4 regions of the Alcanivorax sp. VBW004 genome follow, and region 2 is predicted to be linked to each of the others. Evidence: predicted binding sites of a transcription regulator. Region 2 holds the regulator's gene; each other region holds the start of a gene.

Region 1 (5,208 bases), 470 kb from region 2:
TCTGCTGACAACACGATCACACTTTGGTGAAAGGGAAGAGATAACCACAAGCGTAAAGCTACCAGTGGCAACGCGGAGAATCCCGCTAGCCCCGGACCGTGCAGCCGCCTGAATCGCCCGCCGCTTCTATCGTCACATTTCTGTTATCCATTGCCGTTAAGGTGAGCGTCACCGTGGACGAAAGTGACCTATGGAAGAAAAGCTCTACCTGCTGCAACGCCACCTGCCGGAACTGCTGGAACTGGATGCATTGATCCGCCACGGGGAACGGCATTTACGCGTGACCACCGTGCATCAGGTGCCCATGGGTCAAATCTCCTTGCCAATTCATGTGATTGAGCTGGGCAGCCAATCGCCCAACGCACCGGTGATAGGTTTTTTCGGTGGCGTACACGGTGTGGAACGGATTGGCAGTCAGGTGTTGATGTCCTGGCTGCATAGCCTGATCCATCGCCTGCAATGGGATGACCAGCTTCACCGGCGCCTGGAAAAGGTACGCCTGGTTTTCATGCCCATGATCAATCCAGGCGGGATCTGGCGGCGCACCCGCAGCAACCCCAACGGGGTGGATCTGATGCGCAACGCCCCGATTGACGCCATGGGCAAGGTCCCCTTTCTGGTCGGCGGCCATCGCATCAGCCGGCATTTGCCCTGGTATCGGGGGAAAAGGGGTGAACCCATGGAGCCCGAGGCCCAGGCGGTAATCCGCACCGTGCGAGAAAAATTGTTTTCCTCACCATTCTCCATGAGCCTGGATTGCCACAGCGGCTTTGGCCGTCGGGACCGGGTCTGGTGTTGCTACGCGCGAAGCCATCGGCCGATCCCGCATATTGCCGAGGTATACCGGCTCAAACAGGTCTTCGAGCAAACCTACCCGAATCACCATCCCTACCTGATCGAGCCGCAGTCGATCAACTACACCACCCACGGGGATCTCTGGGATTACCTGTACGACGACGCCCAGGAACAGCAGCCGGATCACACCTTTCTGCCCTTCACCCTGGAAATGGGGTCCTGGCTCTGGGTGCGCAAGAACCCACGCCAGATGCTGGATTTCTTCGGTTACTTCAACCCGATGATTAGCCACCGCCATCACCGGGTTCTGCGCCAGCATCTGCCCTTCTTCGAGTTCCTCACCGCCATGGCCAGCAACGCCGGTAACTGGTTGCCAACCCCGAAAGAGAAGCAACGCCTCACCCGCCAGGCCATTGAACACTGGTTCCCCGCACCGTAACGCGCCAAGATGTTGCCAGGGTTCAGCCATGGCAAAATGCCTTGCCTGCGCCACCACAAGCGACAACTTGGCCTCAGCTTTGCATTGACCCGTGCATGCGCGGTGCCCAAGATTGGACCACCCTGATTCAAGGCACCGCTGAATCACGCTTTGCCTGCTCTACCACCGCCTTATACTGAGCAAAACCAAACAGGAATTTTCTATGAAATACCTTGCCACAGCCTGTGCATTCCTGCTGGCCGGTTGTCAGCACCTCAACTACCAGCCCCCCAGCGGCGACGATACCGCGACCGTCACCTTCACCGGCAACAGCCTCTCCGCCCAGCCAATGGTGTGTGTCCCCGGAAAAGGCTTCAAATCCACAGAATATGCTCTGACAAACAGTGGCAGCGAGGCGCTGGGCGATCTGCGCGAAGCCCTCAAGAAAAGCCCGCAAGTCACTACCACCGTCACAGCAGGGGAGCCCACCCGAATCGGCGTAGCCTTCAATCGCCCAGGCAATAACCATAGCCGCGATCGCTGTCAGGTTGCCCTGTTATTCACGCCTTCTGCCAACAGCGAATACAGCGCCCATTTTGTTTACGAAAATGATCAGTGCGGGCTGTCGCTGCAAGACGCGGCCGGCGGCTCAGCCGATGCGGTTCTGACTGACTGGGAATGCCCATAACCGTCGCACCAAAGCGGTGCCGAGCACCATTATCGTGCACCGCTTTCCTTTCTCTCCCTGCACGAACCTCCAAACACCCCACCTGAAACAAGCTAACCCATTGTTATAAAAAGAGTAACAATAGTTGGCACAGTCTCTGCAATACTTCTGATGAGCCGAATTGGCGGTGCGTCACCTGCGCACACTGAACGAATTAGACTTGTTAAGAGGGTTGCACATGAAAAACGTATTTGGTCTGAAGAAAACCGTTCTGGCGGCATCAGTGATTGCTGCCAGCCTGGCCCCTGCCATTGCTGCGGCTGAAGTCAGCGGCACTCTGGGTGCATCCAGCCAGTACCTGTGGCGCGGGCAGCAACTGACTGACGGCGCAGCGGTATACGGTAGTGTTGATTACGCCCACGCTTCCGGCCTGTACGCAGGCGCCTGGGCATCCTCTGAAACCGACGACACCGAGTATGACCTGTACGCAGGTTTTGGTGGCGAAGCCGGCGGCTTCAGCTATGACATCAGCTACATCGACTACAACTACACCTCCGGTGGCACCGGTGCCACCGATCCGGCTTCCAGTGCTGACTTCGAAGAAGTGCATGTTGGTGCAGGCTTTGCCGGTTTCAGCGCCGATGCCTTCATCGGCGTTGGCGAAGTAGCTCACGGCGACAATGCCACTGACAACAAAGACAACTACTTCGCACTGGGCTACGGCTACGACAAATACGGTATTAGTGCAGGTTACTACGACTTCGATGGCGATCCGGAAGTCGATGGCACCCTGGCAGATTACACCCACGTGGATCTGAGCTACGCCGTCACCGACCAGTTCACCTTTACTGCGTCTAAAATCGTAGACCAGGAAGATGTTGCCGGCGAAGACACCTGGGATGACGACGTCGTAATGAGCGTTTCCTACGAGTTCGCTCTGTAAGGCACAAGATCAAACACGCTCCTTCGGGCGACTCCGGTCGCCCACTGTTTACGCCGCAGGGCTCTCCCTGGTCCTCGCAAGCACGCAAGCAACCCTGCGGCGCTTTTTTCTTTCACGCTTGATGCTCAACGCCCGATGCCTGACGCTTAAAAGCAAAGAGGGAGCGGTGTTACTCGCAGCATGAAACTTCCCGCATTTTTTCTTCTAGCGTTCAAAATACACCACCAATGCATCATGGTCTGAAATCGGTGCCACACCCTGGCTGCCATACAGGCTGTCATAACGCCCCGCATTACCACGACTCACCGCAACCTTGCTAACAGAGGGCTTCAATCCGGGTGACACCCAGATGTGGTCCAGCGCTTGCGGGCGACAACGGTGGCGAAAACTGTAGCGTTCCTTTTCAGGCAAGAACGACCAGAGATTCAGCAAGCCCGATTGCTCAAACCGTTCATTGCTGTCGGAGAACCGGCCTTCATCCCACGTCGTATTGAAATCCCCCGCGACGATCAATGGCGAGGTCTGCATCGTTACCCAGTTGGCCAACAAGGCCGCCTGAGTCTGTCTTTTTTCATGAACCCAGGCTTTCTTCAAATTCCGCGCGCTACGCCAATGCACCACCACTACATTCACAGCAAGCGGCGCTTCAAGCGTAACCACCAACGGTGGGCGTGCATACAGCGCGTGACCATGGAATTGCTGGCCTGAAAAAAGAGTGCTCACCGACCCAATGTTGACCGGTGAGCGATACATTATTGCCACATCCATACCCGAAGGATCATTACCCTCACGCAGCGCTGAACGATACCGGTAACCACGCTGCGCCAACCGATCCGCCAGCCGATCCAGCACGGCCTGGTTTTCCACTTCCTGAAGCGCCAGAACATGCGGCGCGTTCAGGTCTTCAACAATAAAGCCCGCAACGGCATTTATCCGTGCCCTCAACAACGCAGACGACACAGGGTCATCCAGCTCGCTGTTCTTGTGGTCATCGCGCAGGCGCCACAGATTCAGGGTTGCCAGCGCCCATGTCTGATCAGACGCAGCAGGCACACCACGGGCAGGCGCAAGCTGTGCACAATCGGCCGGGGCCAACAGCGGGGAAATAGTGAGGACAATCAGAATGAATAAACGCATGCAGGCAGTGTATGCGCGCCATCCGCTGCGTAACAGAGGCTCAAGCGAAGCGGATTAACGCAGGGCAACCACGCACTGACACAACGGCGACATCCGTCTAATCCGTGTTCAAAAAAAACCCGCCGGAGAGGCGGGTCAAAAAACACATTCAGGGGCGATACACCACTTTTAACTGTGGTGAGACCTTGGTTTCATCCACGTAACCGATAAAGTTTCGATTACTGCCTACCAGCATGACCATTTCCCGGTCGCTGGACACTTCCCGGGGCGGCATACCTCGACCGGTGAAAATCATTCTGGCCCAATAGCTTTTCATCTGCTCCGCGCTTTTGCCCATCACCCGCTGATAAAAGCCCGTGCGCTCAGCGCTTTTAGCCGGCAAATCCAACGGTTTCAAGGCAACGCCAGACGCCCGGCGAGTCAAACCATTAAATAACTGGCGTACTTCGTCCTGGGTCAGCATGGTCAATTCGCTACTGGCTGAAACCACCACAACCGGCTCGGCGTGCAGAGTGGCGGACAGGGTCAGGAGCAATGAAATTATCCATTTCTTCATTATCATTCTCCCTTAAAAGACCAGATCGGCGCTGAGACGCACAATGGTGGCATGATCATCTTCCATCTCCGCCCCCGGGTCGGTGACAAAGAACCCTGTGGTGGAAACCTCATCATCGGAGAAGTCGTAGTAGTAACTGAACTCCCCTTTCAGGGCGATGGAATCGGTGAGCGAGTAACGTAATCCTGCCGTCCAGCTTTTCTGCTGCTCGGCCAGGCCATCATTGATCGGGCCAGGCAAAGAGGAATCCAGATCACGGGGATCCACTTCCGCCCAGGTCACCAACGGCATCCACTTGCCCATATACTTGCCCAGGCTCACATAGGCACTTTGGCTGCTGGGGTACCAGTTACCAAAGTCCAGACGCGCCACCTCGCCAGACATGAACCAGCTACCGTCATCATATTGCAGGCCAAGGCCGGCAAAGTAGGTGTACACCTCGTCAAAGGACAGCCCCAATGCGGTAGCAGGAATCAGCGCATCCAGATCATCCTGCCCCACGGACACATCCGCCGCAGAGTAGGCCGCACGCACGGTCCAGTCACGCCAGCGGCTGGTCAGGTTCATGCCGGCGAGATCGTCAGCCTGGTATTGCGCATTGTTGGTACGCGGCCCGCCATCCACGGTGCTGGAACCCCAGAAACCGCTAAGCCGATGGCTGACCGGGCCGGTATTGAAGCCCCAGGTCGCTT
Region 2 (5,208 bases):
GCGACCAGCGCGTTCGCCTGGTGATCCCGGCCGAGAATCAAACCAACGCCACCCGCACCGACGACGATGCTGCCGGCGACGAAGACACCAGCAACTCAAACGACACCCCCGGTGGCGGTAACGACACCGCCTCACCCGACGCGGAGCCCAGCACACCATGAGCCACTTACGCGCCCACCACCTGGCAAAAAGCTACAAGGGCCGCCGGGTCATCGAGGATGTCTCCCTGGACGTGGAAGCCGGCCAGATTGTCGGCCTGCTGGGCCCCAACGGCGCCGGCAAGACCACCTGCTTCTACATGATTGTCGGGCTGGTGGAAGCCGATGCCGGCCGCATTGAGATCAATGACAGCGACATCACCCACCTGCCCATGCACGGTCGCGCCCAGCGCGGGATTGGCTACCTGCCCCAGGAGGCCAGCATCTTCCGTCGCCTGACGGTGGAAGAGAACATCATGGCGATTCTGGAAACCCGCAAGGAGCTGAGCAAGGCAGAGCGCCACGAGCGCATGGAGAGCCTGCTCAAGGAATTCCACATCGGCCACATTCGCGATTCGCTGGGGATGAGCCTGTCCGGCGGCGAGCGGCGCCGAGCGGAGATTGCCCGCGGCCTGGCCACCGACCCGGACTTTATCCTGCTGGACGAACCCTTCGCCGGGGTGGATCCGATCTCGGTGAACGATATCAAGGGTATTATCCGCCACCTGAAAGACCGCGGCATTGGCGTCCTGATCACTGACCACAATGTGCGTGAAACGCTGGATATCTGCGACACCGCCTATATCGTCAGCGCCGGCCACATCATTGCCTCCGGCGATGCGGACATCATCCTCGCCAACCAGCAGGTGCGGGATGTGTACCTGGGCGCCGACTTCAGGCTCTAAACAGACTGCCAGCGACGCCGTGAAAGCACGGACCGGCCTGAAAGCAAGGTAGCCGCGCCCAATGCCTGGACGCGGCTACCTGCTGCCCCCCCCATTGCTGCTCGCCTCGCCACCAACGGCCCACTATCAACCGCCAACGTCACTCACCTAGCACACAAAGACCAGTGGCACAATTCTTGCTTGTTGTGTGATCAGCTTGGTATTCTCGTGTTTTGGGGATCCGCAGAATACCGAGCAGTATGAAGCCCACACTACAACTACAAATTGGCCAGCAGCTCACCATGACGCCGCAGCTGCAGCAGGCCATCCGCCTCTTGCAGCTGTCCACGCTGGACCTGCGCCAGGAAATCCAGCAGGCCGTGGAGAGCAACCCCTTGCTGGAACTGGCCGACGATTTCGGTGACGACAGCCTGCCCGAACATGACGAAGAACGTCAGGACGAGGAGCTGGACACCGAGCGTGACGACGCCCTGGAAGAACTGGTGCAGGACGAACCCGGCGCAGAAACCGAGTGGGACGATGTCTATTCCGGCCAGACCAGCAGCGCCACCGCCTCCCTCCCCGACGATGCAGACGAATGGCAGCAACGCCACGCGGTCTCCGGCAATCTTCAGGACCACCTGCTCTGGCAGCTGAATCTGACGCCCATGAGCGATGTGGACCGCATTATCGCCATGACAATCATTGAATCCCTGGACGACCGCGGCTACATCACCGTGCCCCTGGATGACATCGTCGACATGGTGAACGCCCAGCCGGAGCTGCTCACCGAAGGCGATGAACTGGAGCGCGACGAAGTGCTTGCCGTGCAGCACCGTCTGCAGCAGTTCGACCCCGTCGGCGTAGCCAGCATCGATCTGGCGGACTGTCTGGGCGTACAACTGCGCCAACTGCCCGCCGATACCGCCCTGCGCGACGAAGCCTGCGCCCTGCTGGCTCACCTGGACCTGCTGGAAAAACACGACTACGCCGCCCTGCGTCGCACCCTGCAGACCAGCGAAGACGTCCTGCTGGAGGCCCTGTCCCTGCTACGCACCCTGGACCCGGCCCCCGGCGAGCAGATCGGCGAGCCCCAGGTGGACTACGCCGTTCCCGACGTGATCGTCCGTCAGCATAAGGGCCGCTGGCAGGTCAGCCTCAACGACGACGTGCTCCCCCGGGTCAACCTGCAGCAGCAATACGCCAACATCGCCCGCAACACCAGCGGCGAAGACGGCCAATATCTGCGCAATTGCGTTCAGGAAGCCAAATGGTTCATCAAGAGCCTGCAGAGCCGCCACGACACCCTGCTCAAGGTAGCCACCCGCATTGTCGATGTGCAGCAAGGGTTCTTCGATTATGGCGATGAGGCCATGAAACCCCTGGTTCTGGCGGATATTGCCGATGCCGTTGAGATGCACGAATCGACCATCAGTCGGGTCACCAACCAGAAATACATGATGACACCCCGCGGTGTCTTTGAGCTGAAATATTTCTTTTCCAGTCACGTGGGAACAGACGGCGGCGGTGAGTGTTCCTCCACCGCTATTCGTGCCATTATTAAGAAGCTGGTCGCTGCCGAGAATCCCCGCAAGCCGCTCAGCGATAACAAGCTGGCCAGCTTGCTGAATGAGCAGGGAATCAATGTAGCGCGCCGGACCGTCGCCAAATACAGAGAGGCGATGCGAATACCGTCTTCCAGCGCCCGCAAGCGTTTGGTGTAGGGCGCCAGGACGGATCCCAAACAGGTAAAGGAGCCAGCCATGCAAATTAATATCAGCGGTCATCACCTGGATATTACCGATGCCTTGCGTGCCTATGTGGGTGATAAGTTCTCCCGCCTGGAGCGCCACTTCGATCAAATCACCAGCGTCCAGGTCATTCTCTCTCCGGAACCGAAAACCCATAAAGCTGAATCCACAATCCATATTTCCGGGGCCGATGTCTTCGCCACCGCTGAGGCCGGAGACATGTATGCAGCGATCGATAAGCTGACGGACAAGCTGGACCGCCAGATTCTCAAACACAAGGAAAAGGCCGTCAGCCACAAGCACGGTCACTAACCCAAAGCGACAATTATGCGAGTTCGCGAACTACTGACTCTGGCCCGCACCCATCATGGCGTGCAGGCCAGCAGCAAGAAACAACTGCTGGATCAGGTTGCACAGCTGGCCGCGGCCAGCTGTGACAGCCTCAATGAACAGGAGGTCTTCGATGCTTTGGTCGCCCGGGAAAAACTGGGCTCCACAGGCATTGGCGAAGGCATTGCCATTCCCCACTGCCGGCTCGGACATTGCCAGCAAGCAGTAGGCCTGTTGTTGAAACTGGAAAGCCCCATCGATTTCGACGCCGTTGACGGGCACCCCGTGGACTTGGTGTTTGTATTGCTGGTCCCCCAGGACAACCCGGAACAGCACCTCAAGACACTCAGCCACCTGGCATCCCTGTTCAACGACGACAGCTACCGTGCGGAACTGCGCCACAGCACCGATAACCAACACCTCTATCAGACGGCCGTAGAGTCCGAAGCGGAGTTGCGACTGGCATCATGAAGGAACGCAACAAGCTTTCACGCATCATGCAACACGCCCCAAACGCCCCCTTGTCTATCGATCTTGCGTGCCAGCGTGCTACGTGTGGCGTGCCAGCGGTGCAATCATGAAACTCACCATTATTAGTGGCCGCTCCGGGTCCGGGAAAACCACCGCGCTGCAAGCGCTGGAGGACCAGGGATTTTATTGTGTCGACAACCTGCCCGCCGGCATGCTGCCGACACTGGCGAAACAGCTCAGCGAGGGCGAGCCCCCGATTGAGCGGGTCGCTGTGGGCATTGATGCCCGCAACCTCCCCGCCCAGCTACTGGCTTTCGACAACATCCTTGAAGCCTTGAACGAACAACAGGTGGGCAGTGAAATCATCTACCTGGACGCGGATGACCACACCCTGCAGACCCGCTTCAGCGCCACCCGTCGCCGTCACCCGCTGGGCACCGGCGAGCGCTCACTGGCCGACGCCATCGGCCATGAACGGGAACTGCTGGCCAACATCCGCCAGCGCGCCGATCTGGTCATCGACAGTAGCAACCACGACGTGCACACCCTGCGCAACCTGATGCGCGAACGGGTGGCTCGCCGTGAAGCCGCCCTGTCGCTACAGCTGGAATCCTTCGGCTTCAAGAATGGCCTGCCCACCGACGCGGACCTGGTGTTCGACGTACGGGTATTGCCCAACCCGCACTGGCATGCAGACCTGCGCCCCTTTACCGGCAAGGATGACTGCATCATCGATTTCCTCAGCCAGCATCAGGCCAGTCACGACATGCTCAAGGACATCGGCGATTTCGTGGCGCGCTGGTTACCGGCGTTTGCCCACAGCGATCGCAGCTACGTGACAGTCGCCATCGGCTGTACCGGCGGGCGCCATCGCTCAGTCTTTATCACCGAACAGCTGGCATGGACTCTGCGCGCCAAAGGCATTGCCCTTCAGGTTCGCCACCGGGAACTGCCCAGAGAGCAATAACGCGGCCATGACCTGACACCCGGCCTTTTCCCTTTCAGATCACTTCTGACCACAAGACACCCGATGATTGAAAAGAAGCTCGACGTAATCAACAAACTCGGCCTGCATGCCCGCGCGGCCGCCAAAGTGGTCAGCGTGGCCTCCCGCTACGACAGCCGCATTCTGGTCCTGCACAAGAGCCAGACCATCGACGCAAAAAGCATCATGGGCCTGCTCATGCTTGGCGCAGCGAAAGGCAGTAGCGTCACTTTTCAGGTGGAAGGGGAAGACGAACAACACGCCATGGACGAATTGGAAGACCTGTTCGCCCGCTGTTTCGACGAAGGCGAGTAGCCTTCTAATCACCGGGAAATTTACCACTCTTTACCGCCATCCCACCGGCGACGCTTCGGCCTTCACACCGCCTCGTGTAAACTCTCTTCCAGCAAGGAGGAGCCATGCCCGCTGATAGCAGCCGTAGCCAACAGCATTTAAAAGCCATTAACCGCGCCCTGGCCAGCGGTACCTATACCCAGGTACGTCAGCTGATCAACAATTTGCCCGGCGCGGAAGCGGCGCATTTACTGGAATCCTCCCCGCCACGGGAACGGGAAATTCTCTGGCAGTTGCTGCATAAAGACCAGGAATCCGAAGTCCTGCAATACCTGGGCGAAGAGGTCCGGGTCGAACTGCTGCGTAACCTGTCCACCGACGAACTGGTCTCGCTGGTCGAAGAACTGGACACGGATGACCTGGCGGATTTGCTGCAAGAGCTGCCGGACCATGTCACCTCCCAGGTGATGGCCAGCCTGGACGAACAGAACCGCGAACGGCTGGAGCATGTGCTC
Region 3 (5,208 bases), 970 kb from region 2:
ACCGCGGGGTCCGCCGCCTCTTCCTCTGGCGCCGACACCGCCTCCGGCATTTCCACCTTCTTGATTGGCACTGTATTGGTGGTTTTCAGTTTCACTTCCTCGGAGCGGCTGTTCTCTCCGGGTTGATCCGTGAATACCACATTGCCCTTTTCATCGGTGGTCCGGTAAATCTTCGACGCCGGCGCATCAGCGGCGTCTACCCGGCTGGCACCCTCTTCCTCTTCCGCTGTGGCCGCCAGGCTCAGTCCAGACACCAACCCCAGGGCAACAAACGCAATCAGCGACTTTTTCATTGTTATCTCCATATGACTGTCCTTGATTCTGGCCTGACTCGCCCCTTCAGAAAAGGGGTAAGTGCACAAAATGGCCGCCTTTTCACAGGCAAAAAAAAGCCCCCGACAAGCGGGGGCCCTTTTCTGCTAGGTGCCGAAAGGCATTAGCAAGAGTAGTACATGTCGAACTCAACCGGGTGCGGGGTCATGTTCAAACGCTCAACCTCGGCACGCTTGAGTGCGATGTAGCCATCCAGCATATCCTTGGTGAACACGTCGCCTTCGGTCAGGAAGTCCATGTCTTCTTCCAGACAATCCAGCGCCATGGTCAGGGTGTGAGCCACGGTGGGGATGTCTTTGGCTTCTTCAGCCGGCAGATCGTACAGATCCTTGTCCATGGCATCGCCAGGGTGCATCTTGTTCTTGATGCCGTCCAGACCAGCCATCAGCAGGGATGCGAAACACAGGTACGGGTTCGCAGACGGATCAGGGAAGCGCGCTTCCACACGACGGGCCTTGGCGCTGTTCACAAACGGAATGCGGATGGACGCAGAACGGTTGCGAGCAGAGTAGGCCAGCATTACCGGCGCTTCAAAGCCGGGCACCAGACGCTTGTAGGCGTTGGTGGAAGCATTGGTGAATGCGTTCAGGGCGCGGGCGTGCTTGATGATACCACCGATGAAATACAGCGCTTCGTCAGACAGGCCAGCATAGCCGTCACCGGCAAACAGGTTTTTGCCGTCTTTGCCCAGGGACACGTGCACGTGCATACCGGAGCCGTTATCACCGATCAGCGGCTTGGGCATGAAAGTAGCGGTTTTGCCATAGGCATGTGCCACGTTGTGTACGCAGTACTTGAGGATCTGTACTTCGTCCGCCTTGGCGGTCAGGGTGTTGGCGCCAACGCCGATTTCACACTGGCCCGCAGTGCCCACTTCGTGGTGATGCACTTCGATTTTCAGCCCCATGGACTCCATGGCAGAACACATGGCGCCACGCAGATCGTGCAGGCTGTCTACCGGCGGAACCGGGAAGTAACCACCTTTCACGCCCGGACGGTGACCGATGTTGCCGCCTTCGAAGTCTTCGTGGGACACCCACGCAGCTTCTTCAGAGTGGATGTTGTACATGGAACCCTGCATGTCGGATTTCCACTGCACGGAATCAAATACGAAAAATTCAGGCTCAGGACCGAACAGAGCGGTGTCTGCGATGCCGGTAGACTTCAGGTATTCCTCGGCGCGACGAGCAACGGAACGCGGGTCGCGCTCGTAACCTTGCATGGTGGTCGGCTCAAGAATGTCGCAGCGCAGGTTCAGGGTAGCCACGTCGGTGAACGGGTCCATTACGGCGGACTCATCATCCGGCATCATTACCATGTCGGATTCGTTGATGCCCTTCCAACCAGCGATGGAGGAGCCATCAAACATTTTGCCGTCCTGGAAGAAATCTTCATCGATTTCGCCAACCGGAAGGGTGACGTGCTGCTCCTTGCCAGAGCTATCGGTGAAGCGCAGGTCCACCCATTTCACATCGTTTTCTTTGATCAGTTTGAGGGTCTTAACAGACATTATCGTGCGTCCTCCTAAGGAACAGCGGGTTTGTCTCTGACTCGTCGTGCCACTCTGGGTAAGCGCAACACAAAGAGCCGGTATTCTCGGCCACTGGGCCAGCTTTGCCAATAGGGAGGCAAATACCGTGCCAGCCCTTTTTTAGCGCATTCCCCGCCTAAATCGCAAAAACCAGGGAAGATGATTCATTTTGGTGCACAGCAACAGTGCACTCAATAAGTGCAAAGCACTAAAACAGTGCACCGTTATCTTCACCCACTCGCAGCACCACAAAAACCTCGTTGCCCTGCTCGCCCATTTCCAGCACCTCGTGGCCATTAATCCGGCACCAGGCCGGGATATCGCTTAACGCGCCGGGGTCGGTGCAGACCACTTTTAGCGTATCGCCGGTGGCCAGGGTTCTTACCTTGTTCTGGGTCTTGATCACCGGCATGGGGCACAGCAACCGACGCACATCCAGTTCAATCGGGGTGTCGCTCATCAAGGTATCCTTAGCTTCTAGCTTCTAGCTTCTAGCTTCTAGCTTCTAGCTTCTAGCTTCTAGCTTCTAGCTTCTAAAAGATGGGCCGCGCCGCAAATAAAGCACAACCTCGGCAGCACTTTTTTGTTTTTCTCGCAGCTACGTCGCTGTCTTCAGCCCACATTCCAGCTGGCCAGTACCGCATCCGGCTGCGCCGGCGCCACGGTAATCTCCCGTGCGACCCCGTCAGGGCTGCGCACTTCCAGGGTCACAGCCTCTTCAACCCGGCCCTTGGAGTAACGGGCCACAATGGCGGCAGCCTGTTCCAGCTCCGCATCGCTGCCGAACTGGCCATCCACCAGTGCCAGCGGGCCAGGGCAGCTCACCGTGGTGATGCTGGTAAACTGGTAGCGATAGCCTTCCAGAAAGCGGTTCTCACCTTCCTCGCGGCTGATGATCAGCTTGTAATGGGGCTGCGGACGCAAGTGGCGGCCCACTTTCAGCAGCATGATGTCATCCAGCTCGTAGCGACGCTCGTTGCGGGCCTTCCACAGGTCGGCCAGCTTGTTGGAATAGGATTCATCGGTCAGGAAACAGCAACCGCCGGCGGGCTGGGCAAAGTCATCCAGCCCGAACTTGGCAGCCAGCGCCATCTGCGGCTTGCGATTGCGCCCGGAAAAATCGTGCAGCTCATCGCGATTCACCCAGCCTTCTCGCTCGGGCAGGGTAGGCGGCAGGTTCTGGGCACACAGGGGGCGCAGCAGGCGATCATCCGCACCGGACTCCTGGCTGATGATCGGCATGGTTTCCTTGCGCTGGCTCTTCGGGCGCTGGCCAATTACCTCACCGGTAACAATAAAATCGAAGCCCCGGTCACCCGCCAGCTCACGGGCCTTGTTAATCATCAGCGTGGCCTGGTTGACCATGAAGATCTTGCAGTCCAGGCAGGGATTCAGGTTGGCGCCGTAGCCGTGCTTGGGGTTAAGCACCACATCCTTGTACTCCTCGGAGATATCAATGATGTGCATCTTGATACCCAGCTGCTCGGCGACCCACAAGGCGTTGTTGCGCTTTTCCTTGTCCTTGTCCTTTTTGCGGATGGCATGGGTATGCCCTTCCACGCAGAAGCCGGTGTAGAAGTTGACGCCTTCCACCTCGATGCCCTGCTCCTGCATGACTTTCACCGCCAGCATGGAGTCCAGTCCACCGGACACCAGAGCAATGGCGCGGCGCTTGATTGGTTGGCTTGCCTCTGTCATCGAAAAACCTGCGTTGCTGTGGGGACAGCTCAAAAATTGGGCGGCGCAGTATAGCAATCGCGGGCCAAGGGCGCATCCTCCCGATGGCTGCCACACCGACCGGTTGTCACTTCACCGTCATGCCGGTCCGCCACACTCGGCCACCCATGTAATTGAAATTGCTTTGCTTTATGCGCTCAAGACTTCGCTGGCTGCTGATGGCGTCACTGTTTTCCCTGATCGCTGCCGCGCTGGGCTGGTGGTGGCATACGCCCCACGGCCCCTGGCTGGTTCATCAGGAGCCCCTAGCCGGGCAGCGCATCTGCGCGGTGGGCGATGGCGGCTGGGGCAATGCCCCGTCCATGGCCGTGGGTCAGGCGCTGGTGCACCTGGAATGTGACCAGGTGCGCTACCTGGGGGATCTTGTCTATCCGGACGGCATCACCAGTGCCGACGATCCCTTGCTGGAAAGCCGCTTCCTCACCCCCATGAAACCGGCCATGGACGCGGGCATTCCCTTCTATCTGGTGCTGGGCAATCATGACTGGAAAGGCAGCGGCGAGGCCTGGCTGGAAGTGGCGCGGCGCTACCCACAAGTCCACTTTCCCCACTTCTACTATTTTGAACAATGGCCGGACGCTTGCGCCTTCAGCCTGGAAACCACCTGGTTCGAAAAATGGTATTACTTCCGCCGCCAGGGCAGCTGGCTGGAACAGGCCAAGGAAACGGCCCGCCAGCATGGCTGCCGCTTTAGCCTGGGTTTTGCCCACCACCCCATGTTCAGCACCGGCTCCCACGGTGATGCCGGCGAGATGATCAACCTCTCACTCAAGCCAAAGCTGCTCGGCCACCTGGACCTGCTGGTGGGCGGTCATGACCACGTGCTGTCCGATGAGGGGGAATACCAGGGCACCCGTCAGCTGATTTCCGGGGCCGCCAGCATCAATAACGACCTGGGGCCTCCCAGTGAACAGCAACGCTTCACCCGCGCCACCCACGGCCTGGCCACCATTGATCTGCAGGATGATAACGGGACGATGCAAGCGGAGTACCGCTTTTACAGTGTGCTGGGGAACCCACAGGATCCATTGATCACACTACTCTGGCAGGGCACCCAACAGGGGAAAGGGATTCGCTGAAAGCGGCTGACGAAGGCAGCAAGCGACAGGCTTGCCGCTTGCCGGCCTTTACTCTTCTTCCGCCGGCACCGGGCCGGCCACCGCAAATTGCTGTTTTGCGAAGGCCACGCGTTCGGCCACCGGACGGGTTTCGTCTTTCAGGGCCTCGAGCTGTTTCTCGATAATCTGACAACGGCGCAGCAAGCCGTCATCCATGGCGATCTGGATATTCAGGCCCGGACGGGCATTCAGCTCCAGCATCATCGGACCATGCTCGTGGTCCATCACCAGATCCACCCCCAGATAGCCCAACCCGGTCAGGTCGTAGCAACGGGCTGCCAGCTCCAGGCATTCCTGCCAGTCCGGCACGGTCAGCCCGGCCACCGGATTGGCGGTATCCGGGTGACGTTCGATTTTCAGGTTGTGCCAGGTGCCATCCAGAGTGACCCCGGACGCTAGATCCAGGCCCACGCCGATGGCGCCCTGGTGCAGGTTCGCCTTGCCCTGGGATTGCCGGGTGGGCAAACGCAACATGGCCGCCACCGGGTA
Region 4 (5,208 bases), 1.1 Mb from region 2:
CCATACCGATGCCCCCTGCCCCCCAGCTTGCGCTCGCGGTGCATTGCCCGCGGGCAGGGTCAGCGTTCCCAGCCAGAGTAGCCACAACAGGCCGCTGAGCACCCAGGGCAGCACCCCCGTGCCCACCCGGTCGAGAACTTCGCCGAGCACCAACACCGCCACAATAAAGCCCACCGACCCCCACAACCGCACATGGCTGTAGCGGTGTGACTGGCGACCCAGAGATTGCAGTGTGAGCACTTCGAACTGTGCCAATACCGCGTTCCAGAAGAAGCTGAAAGACACCAGCAGCGCGGCCATGGACCAAAACGTATCCACCCAGAACACGGGCAGGAATACGATGGCCGCCAGCAGGTTGCCGGCACGAATAATGCGCAAACGCTGACCGCTACGATCAGCCAGCCAGCCCCACAGATTCGGAGCGCCGATTTTGGTGAGCTGGGGAATGGCCATCAGAGCGCCGATGGCAGCCGCACTGAAGCCCAGATCTTTCAGGTACAGAGACCAGTACGGCACCAGCGTGCCAAGCAGACCGAAGTAAAAAAAGTAGAAGCCGGAAAGGCGCCAATAATAGGGCATGAAAGAGGAACCTTGCTCTTGGCTGAAAGCCTGACGCCTGACTCTAAGCAGCGTAAGTGACGCAGCCAAGCCGCTAAGCACAACGCTCTATCTTTGTCAGGCATCCAGCATCTGGCGTCAGGCGTTACTTACCCCGGAATCGGCGCAAACGGCGGCACCACATCCCCATTCTGACCCCGGTGGCGCAGATAATGATCCATCAGCACGATAGCCAGCATGGCTTCGGCAATGGGCGTAGCACGGACCCCGACACAAGGATCATGGCGCCCCTTGGTCACCACCTCGGCAGCTTCACCGTCCAGCCCGATACTCTTGCCGGGAATCAGAATGCTGGAAGTGGGCTTGAGCGCCATGGCCACGCGAACGGTCTGCCCGGAGCTGATGCCACCCAGCACGCCGCCCGCATGGTTACTCAAAAAACCCTCCGGGGTCATTTCATCGCGATGCTGCTCGCCGCGCTGATTCACCACGGCAAAGCCGTCGCCGACTTCCACCCCTTTCACTGCATTGATGGACATCATTGCCTTGGCCAGATCCGCGTCAATGCGATCAAAAACCGGCTCGCCCCAACCGGGCGGCACGCCATCGGCAAACACTTCCACGCGGGCACCGATGGAAGAGCCGTCCTTGCGCAGTGCATTGATCAGGTCTTCCAGGGCCGGCACCTTGCTCTCATCCGGGAAGAAGAACGGGTTCTTGTTCACCGCCGACCAGTCACAGGACTCGGCCTTCACATCACCAATCTGGGTGCAGCCACCATAGATACGAATGCCCAGGCGCTGCTCCAGGAATTTGCGGGCAATGGCGCCGCCGGCCACGCGCATGGCCGTTTCCCGGGCAGAGGAACGTCCGCCGCCGCGATAATCACGGAAACCGTATTTCTGGGTGTAGGTGTAATCCGCATGGCCAGGACGGAAAGTGCCGGCGATGTTGGAGTAATCCTTGGATTTCTGGTCGGTATTCTCGATCAGCAAGCCAATGGAAGTGCCCGTAGTCTTGCCTTCGAACACCCCGGAGAGAATTTTCACCTGATCCGGTTCACGCCGTTGGGTGGTATAGCGGCTGGTGCCCGGCTTACGGCGGTCCAGTTCAACCTGCAGGTCCGCTTCACTGATTTCCAGGCCCGGGGGGCAGCCGTCCACGATAGCGCCCAGGGCGGGGCCATGACTTTCACCGAAAGTGGTAATGCGAAAACGCTCACCGAAACTGTTACCGGACATGCTGCCCCTCTTGAAAAATTAATAAAATCAATCTATTACAAAAAAAATCCGTCAAATCACTTCAGACTGGCAAAGGCTCTTGCCGCATCGCTGACTCAATCAGCCAGGAGATCGTCACGGTATTCTAGCAGCTGCGCGCGGGTAAGCATGAACACCCCGTGCCCGCCTCGCTCGAATTCGAACCAGAAGAACGGCACCTGGGGCCAGGTCTGCAACATGGCTTCCCAACTGTTGCCCACTTCCACGATCAGCACACCCTCTTCAGTCAGCTGATCCGGTGCATCCAGTAACAGCTTGCGCGTGAAATCGAGGCCGTCATCACCGGATGCCAACGCCAGCTCTGGCTCATGGCGGTACTCGTCCGGCAAACTCGCCATATCCTGGGCATCCACATAGGGCGGGTTGGAGACGATCAGGTCGTAGGGGCCATCCACCGCGGCCAGCCCATCGGATTGTAGCGCCCGCACCTGCTCCGCAAGCCCGTGGCGCTGAATATTTTCCTCACATACCGCCAGTGCCTCAGCGCTGATATCACTGCCATCCACCTGGGCATGCTCAAACGCGTAGGCACAGGCAATCGCGATACAGCCACTACCGGTACACAGGTCCAGCACCCGATGCACTCGCTCAGGATCGACCCAGGGCGTAAAGGACTGCTCAATCAGCTCAGCCAACGGCGAACGCGGTATCAACACCCGCTCATCCACATAGAACGGCAGGCCACAAAACCAGGCTTCATGGGTCAGATAAGGAACCGGGACCCGGTCATTCACCCGCTTCACCAGCTGACTCAGATACCCACTAATTTCAGAGGGCAGTAAACGGGCATCGAGAATCCGGGGATCACTCTGCAGCGGCAACGCCAGCTGATGCATCAACAGGGCCAGGGCTTCATCCCAGGGATCATCATTGCCATGCCCAAAGAACACCCCGCCACTGCGCAGCATGCTTTCCCCAAAACGCAGACAGTCACGGACTGTTTGCAGGGTGGCCATGGCCTCATTCTGTTGTTGCGAACTGATCACGCATCCACCTCCACCGACAACACGCACTGACAACTGCGCCGATCACCCTTGATCCTGCACCGTTGACGAACACCAGTAAAAAGAAGCGCTGAAGATTAGCACAGAATCGGTTATAAAAGCCTGTCACGCTTGCAGTAAAAGGACAGCAATGAGCGCGGTTACGGTAACGCAGGAGGGCCCCTTCGCCCTGGTCGAGCTAAAGAAAGGCACCCAGGTGGACATGCGCGTTCAATTGTCCATTTACCGGCAACGGCTGCGCCTGTTCAATCAGCACCAGCAGCGTAAACAGCTCACCATTTACGTCGGCCATATCAAGGGGCTGGATTACACCGCCGCCCGCTACTCCTGTGGCGAGGATTTTGCGCAAATTACCGAAGCCAAGGCGATGGTGCTGGAAAGCGTACTCAACCGGACCTATGCCAATATGATGCTGAAGCTTAACAAACCGGCCTTTCCCGTTTACATTTGTGGCAGCATCAGCCAGGCCAAGGAGTGCCTTCTCAAACATCACCCACAGGAGTGAGCACTATCTGGTTATTAAAAACGGAACCGGATGCCTTCAGCATCGATGATCTGCGCAACTGCAAAAACGCCACCAGCGGCTGGGATGGCGTGCGCAATTATCAAGCACGCAACCGGCTTCGCGATGAAATGAAAGCCGGCGATACCGTGCTGATTTATCATTCCAGCTGCGCGGTCCCCGCCATTGTTGGCGAAGCCCACGTCACCAGCGCCCCCTACCCCGATCCGACCCAGTTTGATCCTGCTGCGGATGGCTATGACCCACGCAGCACCCGCGAAATGCCCCGCTGGTATCAGGCCGATATACAGTTTGCCTGCCACTACCCGCAGCCCTTGACGCTGAAGCAGATCAAGCACCACCCCGAATTTGCCGACATGGAGCTTGTGGTGCGGCCTCGCCTGTCGGTACAGAAAGTGTCCGAGCGGCAGCTCCAGCTCATCCGGCAGATGGGTCAGCCCGTGGATGCCACCGCATAGGGCGCGTTGCGCACCACAAAAACTCCCAGCACCACAACAGGGCATTCATTAAGACAAAAGAACTACAAACCCCCTGATTCCGTCGGCTTTACGCGCTGGCACAGCGGTTGCAATCCCTTCTCACAACCAATGACGAATGGGATTCACCGCTATGCTGTTGCGACGCTATCACTGGCTTTCTCTGCTGATTCTTCCCGAGTTCGCCAACGCCGATACCCTGACTGCCACCGATACCGTCTGGATTGCCATCGCTGCGGCGCTGGTGTTCTTCATGCAGGCGGGTTTTGCACTGCTTGAGAGCGGGCTGAGCCGGGCAAAAAACTCACTGAACGTGGTCATGAAGAACTACATGGACCTGTGTGTTGGCACTCTGGTGTTCTGGGCCGTGGGCTTCGGGCTGATGTTCGGCACCAGCAGCAATGGCTGGTTCGGGCAGGATCAGTTCATGCTCAACCAGGCTGACGCCAGCACCTGGGCCATGCTCCTGTTCCAGATCATGTTCGCCGCTACCGCCGCCACCATCGCCTCCGGGGCCATGGCGGAACGCACCCGCTACGTGGGTTATTTGTGCGGTGCAGTGGTGATTACCGGCCTTATCTACCCGCTGTTCGGCAACTGGGCCTGGAACAGCAATGGCTGGCTCGCCCAGATGGGCTTTATTGATTTCGCCGGCTCCACGGTGGTCCACAGTATCGGCGGTTGGTGCGCACTGGCCGGTATTATGGTGGTAGGCCCGCGACTCGGCCGTTTCGACAGCCAGGGCAAACCACGCACCATTCCCGGCCATAACCTTTCCTATGTGGCATTGGGCGGCTTCATACTCTGGTTCGGCTGGTTTGGCTTCAACGGGGGCTCCACCCTCTCTGCCAGCGTGGATATCGCCAAGGTGAATCTGAATACCCAGCTGGCCGCCGCAGCCGGTGCCGTGGGCAGCGTTATCTACCGGATGGTAAGTCGCCGCCCGGTATTACTGACAGAAACCGTGAATGGCAGCCTGGCGGGGCTGGTGGCGGTGACCGCTGGCTGTGCCGTCATGGCACCCGGCTTTGCCGTCATCACCGGCCTGGTGGCCGGCGCGCTGGCGGCTTTCGGCGCCCGCATTCTGCTCGCCTTCCGCCTGGATGACGTGGTCGGCGCCGTCCCTGTGCATGCCTTCGCCGGTGCCTGGGGCACCCTGGCTGCCGGGCTGTTCTACGACGGCGACCTGTTCAACGGCCAGCGCGTGATGGTGCAACTGCTGGGAGTAATCGTGGCATTCGGCTGGGCATTCTTCACCGCGCTGATCATGTACATGCTGGTATCCATTCTGGCAGGCCTGCGAGCACCGGCTCTGCACGAACAACGGGGGCTGGACCTCAGCGAGCACGCCGAAACCGGCTACCCGG

The links. The regulator sigma-54, encoded in region 2, starts transcription at its own class of promoters, with help from an activator protein. The targets are predictions, from matches to a motif close to TGGCACNNNNNTTGCTNT.
Region 1: F1529_RS05520 (TorF family putative porin) is a predicted target of sigma-54. The motif match lies at 2,027-2,044, and genes of this name have one in related genera.
Region 3: glnA (glutamate--ammonia ligase) is a predicted target of sigma-54. The motif match lies at 1,959-1,976, and genes of this name have one in related genera.
Region 4: F1529_RS12550 (ammonium transporter) is a predicted target of sigma-54. The motif match lies at 3,920-3,937, and genes of this name have one in related genera.

Annotation. Positions count from the first base shown of each region.
Region 1 is NZ_WNHC01000001.1:1,220,080-1,225,287, reverse strand. Features, by position in the region: gene F1529_RS05530 (M14 family zinc carboxypeptidase) at 191-1,234, shown strand; gene F1529_RS05525 (hypothetical protein) at 1,437-1,901, shown strand; gene F1529_RS05520 (TorF family putative porin) at 2,119-2,823, shown strand; gene F1529_RS05515 (endonuclease/exonuclease/phosphatase family protein) at 3,028-3,960, opposite strand; gene F1529_RS05510 (hypothetical protein) at 4,109-4,516, opposite strand; gene F1529_RS05505 (hypothetical protein) at 4,529-5,208, opposite strand, start outside.
Region 2 is NZ_WNHC01000001.1:1,694,127-1,699,334, reverse strand. Features, by position in the region: gene lptA (lipopolysaccharide transport periplasmic protein LptA) at 1-161, shown strand, start outside; gene lptB (LPS export ABC transporter ATP-binding protein) at 158-883, shown strand; gene F1529_RS07845 (RNA polymerase factor sigma-54) at 1,123-2,586, shown strand; gene hpf (ribosome hibernation-promoting factor, HPF/YfiA family) at 2,626-2,925, shown strand; gene ptsN (PTS IIA-like nitrogen regulatory protein PtsN) at 2,941-3,414, shown strand; gene rapZ (RNase adapter RapZ) at 3,521-4,381, shown strand; gene F1529_RS07825 (HPr family phosphocarrier protein) at 4,445-4,714, shown strand; gene mgtE (magnesium transporter) at 4,819-5,208, shown strand, end outside.
Region 3 is NZ_WNHC01000001.1:725,753-730,960, reverse strand. Features, by position in the region: gene F1529_RS03395 (DUF4124 domain-containing protein) at 1-293, opposite strand, end outside; gene glnA (glutamate--ammonia ligase) at 437-1,843, opposite strand; gene F1529_RS03385 (sulfurtransferase TusA family protein) at 2,073-2,324, opposite strand; gene F1529_RS03380 (tRNA (5-methylaminomethyl-2-thiouridylate)-methyltransferase) at 2,477-3,562, opposite strand; gene F1529_RS03375 (metallophosphoesterase) at 3,733-4,680, shown strand; gene F1529_RS03370 (alpha-L-glutamate ligase-like protein) at 4,729-5,208, opposite strand, start outside.
Region 4 is NZ_WNHC01000001.1:2,760,020-2,765,227, reverse strand. Features, by position in the region: gene F1529_RS12575 (MFS transporter) at 1-579, opposite strand, end outside; gene aroC (chorismate synthase) at 708-1,799, opposite strand; gene prmB (50S ribosomal protein L3 N(5)-glutamine methyltransferase) at 1,895-2,824, opposite strand; gene F1529_RS12560 (hypothetical protein) at 2,973-3,347, shown strand; gene F1529_RS12555 (EVE domain-containing protein) at 3,344-3,823, shown strand; gene F1529_RS12550 (ammonium transporter) at 3,960-5,208, shown strand, end outside.